DNA from 2 places in the Saccharopolyspora sp. NPDC050642 genome. Region 1 is predicted to be linked to the other one. Evidence: riboswitches for the same ligand, from Rfam matches in the RefSeq annotation. Region 1 holds a riboswitch; the other holds the start of a gene.
The links. A riboswitch is a leader RNA that binds a small molecule or an ion and turns the genes downstream of it on or off. The one in region 1 is predicted to bind glycine.
Positions count from the first base shown of each region.

Region 2: it holds a riboswitch for glycine, as region 1 does, so the genes downstream of both, gcvT (glycine cleavage system aminomethyltransferase GcvT) here and gcvH (glycine cleavage system protein GcvH) in region 1, are expected to answer to the same signal.

Region 1 is NZ_JBFAIN010000012.1:38,188-42,164, reverse strand. Features, by position in the region: gene AB0H93_RS20050 (NAD-dependent epimerase/dehydratase family protein) at 1-621, shown strand, start outside; gene AB0H93_RS20045 (L-serine ammonia-lyase) at 945-2,300, opposite strand; gene gcvH (glycine cleavage system protein GcvH) at 2,330-2,701, opposite strand; glycine riboswitch at 2,852-2,956, opposite strand; gene AB0H93_RS20035 (helix-turn-helix domain-containing protein) at 3,069-3,977, shown strand, end outside.
Region 2 is NZ_JBFAIN010000017.1:146,935-150,911, forward strand. Features, by position in the region: gene AB0H93_RS25200 (acyl-CoA dehydrogenase family protein) at 1-1,120, opposite strand, end outside; gene AB0H93_RS25205 (TetR/AcrR family transcriptional regulator) at 1,222-1,848, shown strand; glycine riboswitch at 1,925-2,024, shown strand; glycine riboswitch at 2,025-2,125, shown strand; gene gcvT (glycine cleavage system aminomethyltransferase GcvT) at 2,241-3,344, shown strand; gene glyA (serine hydroxymethyltransferase) at 3,370-3,977, shown strand, end outside.

The DNA.
Region 1 (3,977 bases):
TGGGCGCTGAACACGGCGCTGCGCAGCACCGGAACCGCGGTGGTGACCGACGCGCTGCAGGAAGCCGGGGTGGGGCGCTTCGTCCAGATGAGCATCACGATGGCCTACGCGGACGGCGGCGACACCCCGCTGACCGAGACGGCGCCGTTCGACCACCGGCCGGAACGGACGACCATCGTCGCCCCGGTCCAGGCGATGGAAGCCGCGGTCCGCGAACTGCCCGCCGACGAGATCGCGTGGAGCATCCTGCGCGGCGGACGCTTCGTGGGCCCCGCGACGGTGCAGGACCAGCAGCGGGCCCGGCTGCGCGCCGGGCAGCTGCCCATCCCGGGCGACGGGCGGTCGTGGGCGGCGATGGTGCACGCGCGGGACTACGCGGAGGCGGTGGTCGGCGCGCTGGAGCGCGGCTGCGCGGGAGAGACGCTGAACATCGCCGACGAGCCCGTCCGGGTCGCGGACTACTACCGCGAGCTGGCCCGCGCGGACGGCAGCCCGGCCCCTGGGCAGGCCCCGGACGAGGCCGCCGAACCATCGCACCGCGTGAGCAGCGAAGCGGCGCGGCGCCTCCTCGACTGGTCCCCGGTGCACGGCATCTGGCCGGTGCGCGGCGGGGAGCGGTGACAGGAAGGTTCCCATCCTCGCACCGGAGCCGACGGCCGGAACGGCTCCACAAAGGCGCCCGGTGGGTCATCGGTGACAGGAAAGTTCCCATGCACGCACCGCAGGAACCGGCCTGTTGACAGGAAAGTTCCCATGCACGCACCGCACGGCCCGGTGGTGACAGGAAAGTTCCCATGCACGCACCGCAGGAACCGGCCTGTTGACAGGAAAGTTCCCGAGCTCGCACCGCACGGCCTAGTGGTGACAGGAAAGTTCCCATGCACGCACCACACGGCCCGGTGGTGACAGGAAAGTTCCCATGCACTCACCGGGCGTGCGGCGGGTCAGCACTCGATGACGTTGACGGCGAGGCCGCCGCGAGCCGTCTCCTTGTACTTGACCTTCATGTCCCGGCCGGTCTCGCGCATGGTCTTGATGACCTTGTCCAGCGAGACGAAGTGGGTGCCGTCGCCGCGCAGCGCCATCCGCGCCGCCGTGATCGCCTTCACCGACGCGACCGCGTTGCGCTCGATGCACGGGATCTGCACGAGACCGCCGATCGGGTCGCAGGTGAGCCCGAGGTTGTGCTCCATCGCGATCTCCGCGGCGTTCTCCACCTGGCTCGGGGTCCCGCCGAGCACCTCGGCGAGCCCGGCGGCCGCCATCGAGCACGCCGACCCGACCTCGCCCTGGCAGCCGACCTCGGCACCGGAGATCGATGCGTTCTCCTTGAACAGCACGCCGACCGCACCGGCCGCGAGCAGGAAGCGCACCACGCCGGCGTCGTCGGCGCCCGGCACGAACCGCATGTAGTAGTGCAGCACCGCGGGGACGATCCCGGCCGCGCCGTTGGTCGGCGCGGTCACCACGCGCCCGCCGGCCGCGTTCTCCTCGTTCACCGCGAGCGCGAAGAGCGTCACCCACTCCAGCGCATCGTCGTGCTCGGTCAGCGAAGCGGCCAGCTCCGCCGCCCGCCGCCGGACCTTGAGCCCGCCGGGCAGTTCACCGGAGTTCCGGCATCCGTTGTCCACGCATTCGCGCATGACCTGCCAGATGCCCAGCAGCTCCTTGTGCACGGCGTCCTCGCCGCGCCAGGACAGCTCGTTGGCCAGCATGACGCCGCTGATCGGCAGCCCGGACTCCTCGGTGCGGGCGAGCAGTTCCGCGCCGGTCCGGAACGGGTACCGCACCGCGGTCGCGTCGGGCTTGATCCGATCGGTGCCGGTGGCGTCCTCGTCGACGACGAAACCGCCGCCGACCGAGTAGTAGACCGCGCTCTCCAGCTCGACCCCGTCGGTGCCGGTCGCGGTGAACCGCATCCCGTTGGGGTGCAGCGGCAGCGACTTGCGCCGGTGCATCACCAGGTCGCGGTCCACGGTGAACCGGATCTCCTGCACGCCGTCGAGCCGCAGCCGCCCGGTCTCCCGGATCTCGGCGACCCGGCCCTCCACCGCCGCCGGGTCGACGGTCTCCGGGCTGTGCCCCTCGAGGCCGAGCAGCACCGCCTTCGGGCTGCCATGCCCGTGCCCGGTCGCGCCGAGCGACCCGAACAGTTCCGCCTTGATCCGCTTGACCTGCGGCAACCGTCCCTCGCCGTGCAACCGCTGCACGAACAGCCGGGCCGCGCGCATCGGGCCGACCGTGTGCGAACTGGACGGCCCGATACCGACCGAGAACAGGTCGAAGACGCTGATCGCCATTGACCGTCTCCTCCCTCGCCTAATCCCCGCTACTCCGCGATCACCGCGGCGTACTGCTCGGCGGTGAGCAGAGCACCGGTGTCGGAGGTGCGCACCTCCAGCAGCCAGCCCTCGCCGTAGGGCTCGGAGTTGACCAGCGCCGGATCGTCCACGACGGACTCGTTGATCGCCACGACCTCGCCGGTGACCGGCGCGAACAGGTCGCTGACGGACTTCGTGGACTCCAGCTCGCCGCAGGCCTGGCCCGCCTCGATCTGCTCCCCCACCTCGGGCAGCTGCACGAAGACGATGTCGCCGAGCGCGTCCGCGGCGTGCTGGGTGATGCCGATCCGGACCAGCTCGTCGCGGTCCTCGATCCACTCGTGCTCTTCGGTATAGCGCAGGTTCGCAGGCAGGGACATGGCGGGAGGCTCCAAGGCTTTCGGGGGCAGGGATGCCCGAGCGGGGCTGGGCCTCCCCCTCTGTTTCGGAACCTGAGAGCTTCGCCGCGGTTTCTCGCGGCTTGCACCGTGGGTGGAGCGTCAGGGATGACGCGCGCTTTCCAGAGTTGCCTCGCCCGAACGGTCATGGGTGCCTGAGAGTTTGTGGGGAGTCTTGCTCCTTCGGCGCCCTGACGGCTCGGCGTGAGCCCTCAAGGTCTCTCCCGCACGGGGTCGACGGCCGGTATGCGATTGTCGATGTGCTCAGCAACGATAAACGGGCCAGCCCTGGTGTCAATGCCCTCCCCCACCTGACCGGCGGCGGCCCGAAGCACTCAGGAGGCCGGTGATGCTGGACATCCGGGCGCTGGTCGAACGGGTCGGCCCCACACTGCTGCGCACCGTGGTCAGCCCAGAGCCGACGGTCTGCGTAGGGGACGTCGTCATCGCCGAACCCGATGAGCCGCCGACCGCGGCGGGCGGCGACCTCGTGCTGGGCGTGGCCGTCGCGGATCGCGAGCAGGCGAAGCGGCTGGCGAGGGCCTGCGGCGCGCAGGGCGCGGCAGCGGTGCTGCTCAAGCCGCCGATCTCGGCGGACGACGCGGTGGCCGCGGCGGCCGAGGAAGCCGGAGTGGCGTTGGTGGAGGTCCGGCCGGGTACCGGCTGGGCGCAGTTGGTGTGGCTGATCCGGGCGGCGCTGGCCGGGACCGGCATCGAGGAGGCCGACGCGCGCGGCACCGGGGTCGGCGACCTGTTCCGCCTCGCCGACGCGGTCGCCGACGTGGTGGACGCGCCGGTCACGATCGAGGACGCGCACTCCCAGGTCCTGGCCTACTCCGCCCGGCAGGACCTGACCGACCCGGCGCGGGTGTCGACGATCATGGGCCGGAAGCAGCCCGACGAGGTGCTCGCCAAGTTCCGGGCCCGCGGCACGTTCCGCCAGCTCAGCAAGGGCAGTTCGGCGATCTTCGTGCCCGCCCAGCAGGACGGCACCCTGCCCCGCCTGGTGGTGCCGATCCGGATGGGCGGCGAGCTGCTCGGCTCGATGTGGGCCGTGGTGCCCGGGGAGGTCTCCGAGGAGCGCTCCACCGCGTTCGCCGACACCGCGCCGCTGGTCGCGCTGCAACTGCTGCGGTGGCGGGCGGTGGCGGACGCGGAGCGCCGCCGGTCCGCCGAGCAGGTGCGGCTGCTGCTGGAGGGGGGCGAGGGCTGGCGGGTGGCCGTGAACGAGCTCGCCGTGCCCAACGAGGCGCATCGG
Region 2 (3,977 bases), on a different contig from region 1:
GGCGCTGGATCTCGTCGGTGCCCTCGAAGATGCGCAGCAGCCGCAGGTCGCGGTACCAGCGCTCGACCGGCAGCTCCTTGGTGTAGCCCATGCCGCCGTGCATCTGCAGGACCCGGTCCACGATCTCGTTGGCGCGGGTGGCGCCGAAGAGCTTGGCCACCGACTGCGCGTGCCGGGAGTCCATGCCCTGGTCGACCTGCCAGGCCGCCTGCAGCACGAGCCAGCGCAGCGCCTCGATCTCCACCGCGGAGTCGGCGATCATCCACTGGATGGCCTGGCGCTCGGCGATCGGCTTGCCGAAGGTCTCGCGGGTCTTGGCATATTCCATGCCCATCTCGACGAGCCGCTCGCAGGCGCCGAGGGCGTGCGCGGGCAGCAGGTAGCGGCCGCGGCCGATCCACTGCATGGCGAGCTTGAAGCCGTGGCCGACCTCGCCGAGCACGTTGTGCTCCGGGACCCGCACGTTGTCGAACACCAGCGCCGCGGGCTGCCGCTCCCACGGGCCCATGATGTCGATCGGCTCGGACTTCCAGCCCGCGTCGCGGTCGGCCAGGAAGCAGGTGACGCCGCCGTTGGCGCCCTTCTCCCGGTCGGTGACGGCGAAGACCATCACGAAGTCGGCGTCGATGCCGCCGGTGATGAAGGTCTTCTCGCCGTTGATGACCCACTCGTCGCCGTCCTTGACGGCGGTGGTGCGCAGGTTCTTGGCGTCCGAGCCGGCGCCGGGCTCGGTGATCGCGAAGCACGACTTGCGGGTGCCCTCGATCGTCGGGAGCAGGTAGCGCTCCTTCTGGTCGTCGTTGGCGTAGTACAGGATGTTGTCGGCGTAGCCGCCGAAGCGGAACGGCACGAAGGTGCGGCCGAGCTCGACCTCGATGAGCGCCGTCATCACCGCCGACAGGCCCATGCCGCCGTACTCCTCGGGCGTCTGCACGCCCCAGAACCCGGCCTGCTTCGCCTTGTCCTGCAGTTCCCGCTGCTCGTCCTTGGTCAGGCCGCGTTCCCCGGCGCGCTCGCGGCGCAGCACCTCCTGTTCCAGCGGCACCAGTTCGCGCTGGACGAAGTTGCGCACCCAGTCGCGGATGTCGCGTTCTGTGTCGGACAGCGAGAAGTCGACCATCGCCGGATCCTTTCCTGCGGCCAGCTAACTAACGTCGTTAGTTTTGTGGCAGCCTAAGGCGGTCCCGGCGACCGCCGCAAGGGATCCGACGAGGAGAAGACGTGCCCAGACCGACCACCCCCCGGCTGTCGCCGGAACGCATCCGGCGGATCGGCCTGGAGATCATCGACGCCGACGGTCTCGAAGCGCTGTCCATGCGGCGGCTGGCCGAACGGCTCGGCGTCCGCGCGGCGTCGCTGTACAACCACGTGTCGACCAAGGACGAGCTGCTGCACGAGATCGCCGACGACGTGATGACCGCGGTGGACGTCTCCGGCTTCGACGCGGACTGGACGACCGGCCTCCGCACCTGGGCGCGCTCCTACCGGGCCGCCCTGATCGCCCACCCGAACCTGGTCCCGTTCCTGGCCTACGGCCCGGCCCGCCGGGAGAACGCGCTGCGCCGGGCGGACGCGGTGCACGGCGGCCTGACCAGGGCGGGCTGGCCGCAGCGCTACGCCACGATGATCGGCGCCTCGACGAAGTACCTGGTGGTGGGCTCGGCGATGGGCTCCTTCAGCGGCGGCTTCCCGGACGACGCGGCGCTCTACGGCGACCGCTTCCCGCACCTGAACAAGGCCCACCTGCTCCGCGAGCACGCGGCGGAGATCGACGCCGACAGCTTCGAGCTGGCCCTGGCCGCCCTGGTCGACGGCCTGGAGAAGCAGTACGGCGAGCTCTCCGCCTGAGATCACTCACCCGCCCGGTTGACGTGGGTCACGCCGGTTCGTAGCGTCCTGTTCGCACAACCGAATACCGCGCCCACGACGTCGTGCGGGAGAGACTCCGGCCCGTTCCGGGACCGGAGCGCCGAAGGAGCAATTCTCCCCAGCAAACTCTCAGGCACCGGCACCGCACGGCACCAGGCGAACACGGAGAAAAGCAGAAGCGCCCGCTTCTCGCCCACGGTGCAAGCCGCCCCCTCGCGGGCGGCGAAACTCTCAGGCCAATGACTCCGGGGAGACCGCCCGACCAGCGCAAGCCCGCGCAGGTCGAGGTCGAGGCATCCCCGATAAGGTTGGACTCAGTGAGCTGACCGGCCCTCGACTGCCGACCGGCGCCCACCAGGAGGAGTCTCACCATGTCGTCGCCACGACAGACGCCCTTGCACCACGTGCACGAAGCCCTCGGGGCGACGTTCACCGAATTCGCCGGCTGGCGGATGCCGCTGCGCTACTCGGGCGACACCGCCGAGCACAACGCGGTGCGCACCGGCGCCGGCCTGTTCGACCTGACCCACATGGGTGAGATCCGGATCAGCGGGCCGCAGGCCGCCGCGGCGCTGGACTACGCGCTGGTCGCCAACGCGTCCGCGATCAAGCCCGGCCGCGCCCGCTACACGATGATCTGCAACGCCGCCGGTGGCGTGCTCGACGACCTGATCGTCTACCGGCTCGGCGACGAGGAGTTCCTGGTGGTGGCCAACGCGGCGAACGCCGCCGTGGTCTCCGCCGAGCTGGCCGAGCGCATCGGCGGCTTCGACGCCGAGCACCAGGACGTCTCCGACGACTACGCGCTGATCGCGGTGCAGGGCCCGAACGCGGTCGCGATCCTCGCGCCGCTGACCGACACCGACCTCGCCGAGGTCAAGTACTACGCGGGCTACCGCAGCCGGGTCGCGGGCAAGGACGTGCTGCTGGCGCGCACCGGTTACACCGGCGAGGACGGCTTCGAGCTGTTCACCGAGCCCGGCGACGCCGAGGCGGTCTGGCAGGCGCTGACCGAGTCCGGCGCCGAGCACGGGCTGCAGCCCGCCGGGTTGTCCTGCCGCGACACGCTGCGGCTGGAGGCCGGCATGCCGCTGTACGGCAACGAGCTGTCCGCCGAGCTCACGCCCTTCCACGCCAACCTCGGCCGGGTGGTCAAGCTGGACAAGGCCGGCGACTTCGTCGGCAAGGACGCGCTGGCCGCCGCGGCCGAGAAGCCCACCGAGCGCACGCTGGTCGGCTTGAGCACCGAGCAGCGCCGGGCGCCCCGGCACGGCTACCGCGTGCTGGACGCCGACGGCGCCGAGATCGGCGTCGTGACCAGCGGCGCCCCCTCCCCGACGCTCGGCCACCCGATCGGGATGGCCTACGTGGACCGCGACCACAGCGAACCCGGCACGCAGCTGCAGGTCGACATCCGCGGCAAGGCCGTCGCGGTGCAGGTCGTCGAGCTGCCGTTCTACCGCCGCAATGCCTGAAGAGAAATACACAGGAGGCAACACCATGTCGACACCGGACCTGTTCAACGACCAGCTGGCCGCGGTGGACCCCGAGGTGGCGGCGGCGGTCGGCGCCGAACTCAACCGCCAGCAGAGCACGCTGGAGATGATCGCCTCGGAGAACTTCGCACCGCAGGCCGTCCTCGAGGCGCAGGGCTCGGTGCTGACCAACAAGTACGCCGAGGGCTACCCGGGCCGCCGCTACTACGGCGGCTGCGAGCACGTCGACGTCATCGAGCAGCTGGCCATCGACCGGGTCAAGGAGCTCTTCGGCGCGAGCTTCGCCAACGTGCAGCCGCACTCGGGCGCGCAGGCCAACGCGGCTGCGATGTTCGCGCTGCTCAAGCCGGGTGACACGATCATGGGCCTGGACCTGGCGCACGGCGGTCACCTGACCCACGGCATGCGGATCAACTTCTCCGGCAAGCTCTACAACGTGGTGCCGTACCACGTGCGCGAGGACGACCACCGCGTCGACATGGACGAGGTCGCCAAGCTGGCGCGGGAGAACAAGCCGCAGCTGATCATCGCCGGCTGGTCGGCGTACCCGCGGCAGCTGGACTTCAAGCGGTTCCGGGAGATCGCCGACGAGGTCGGCGCCTACCTGATGGT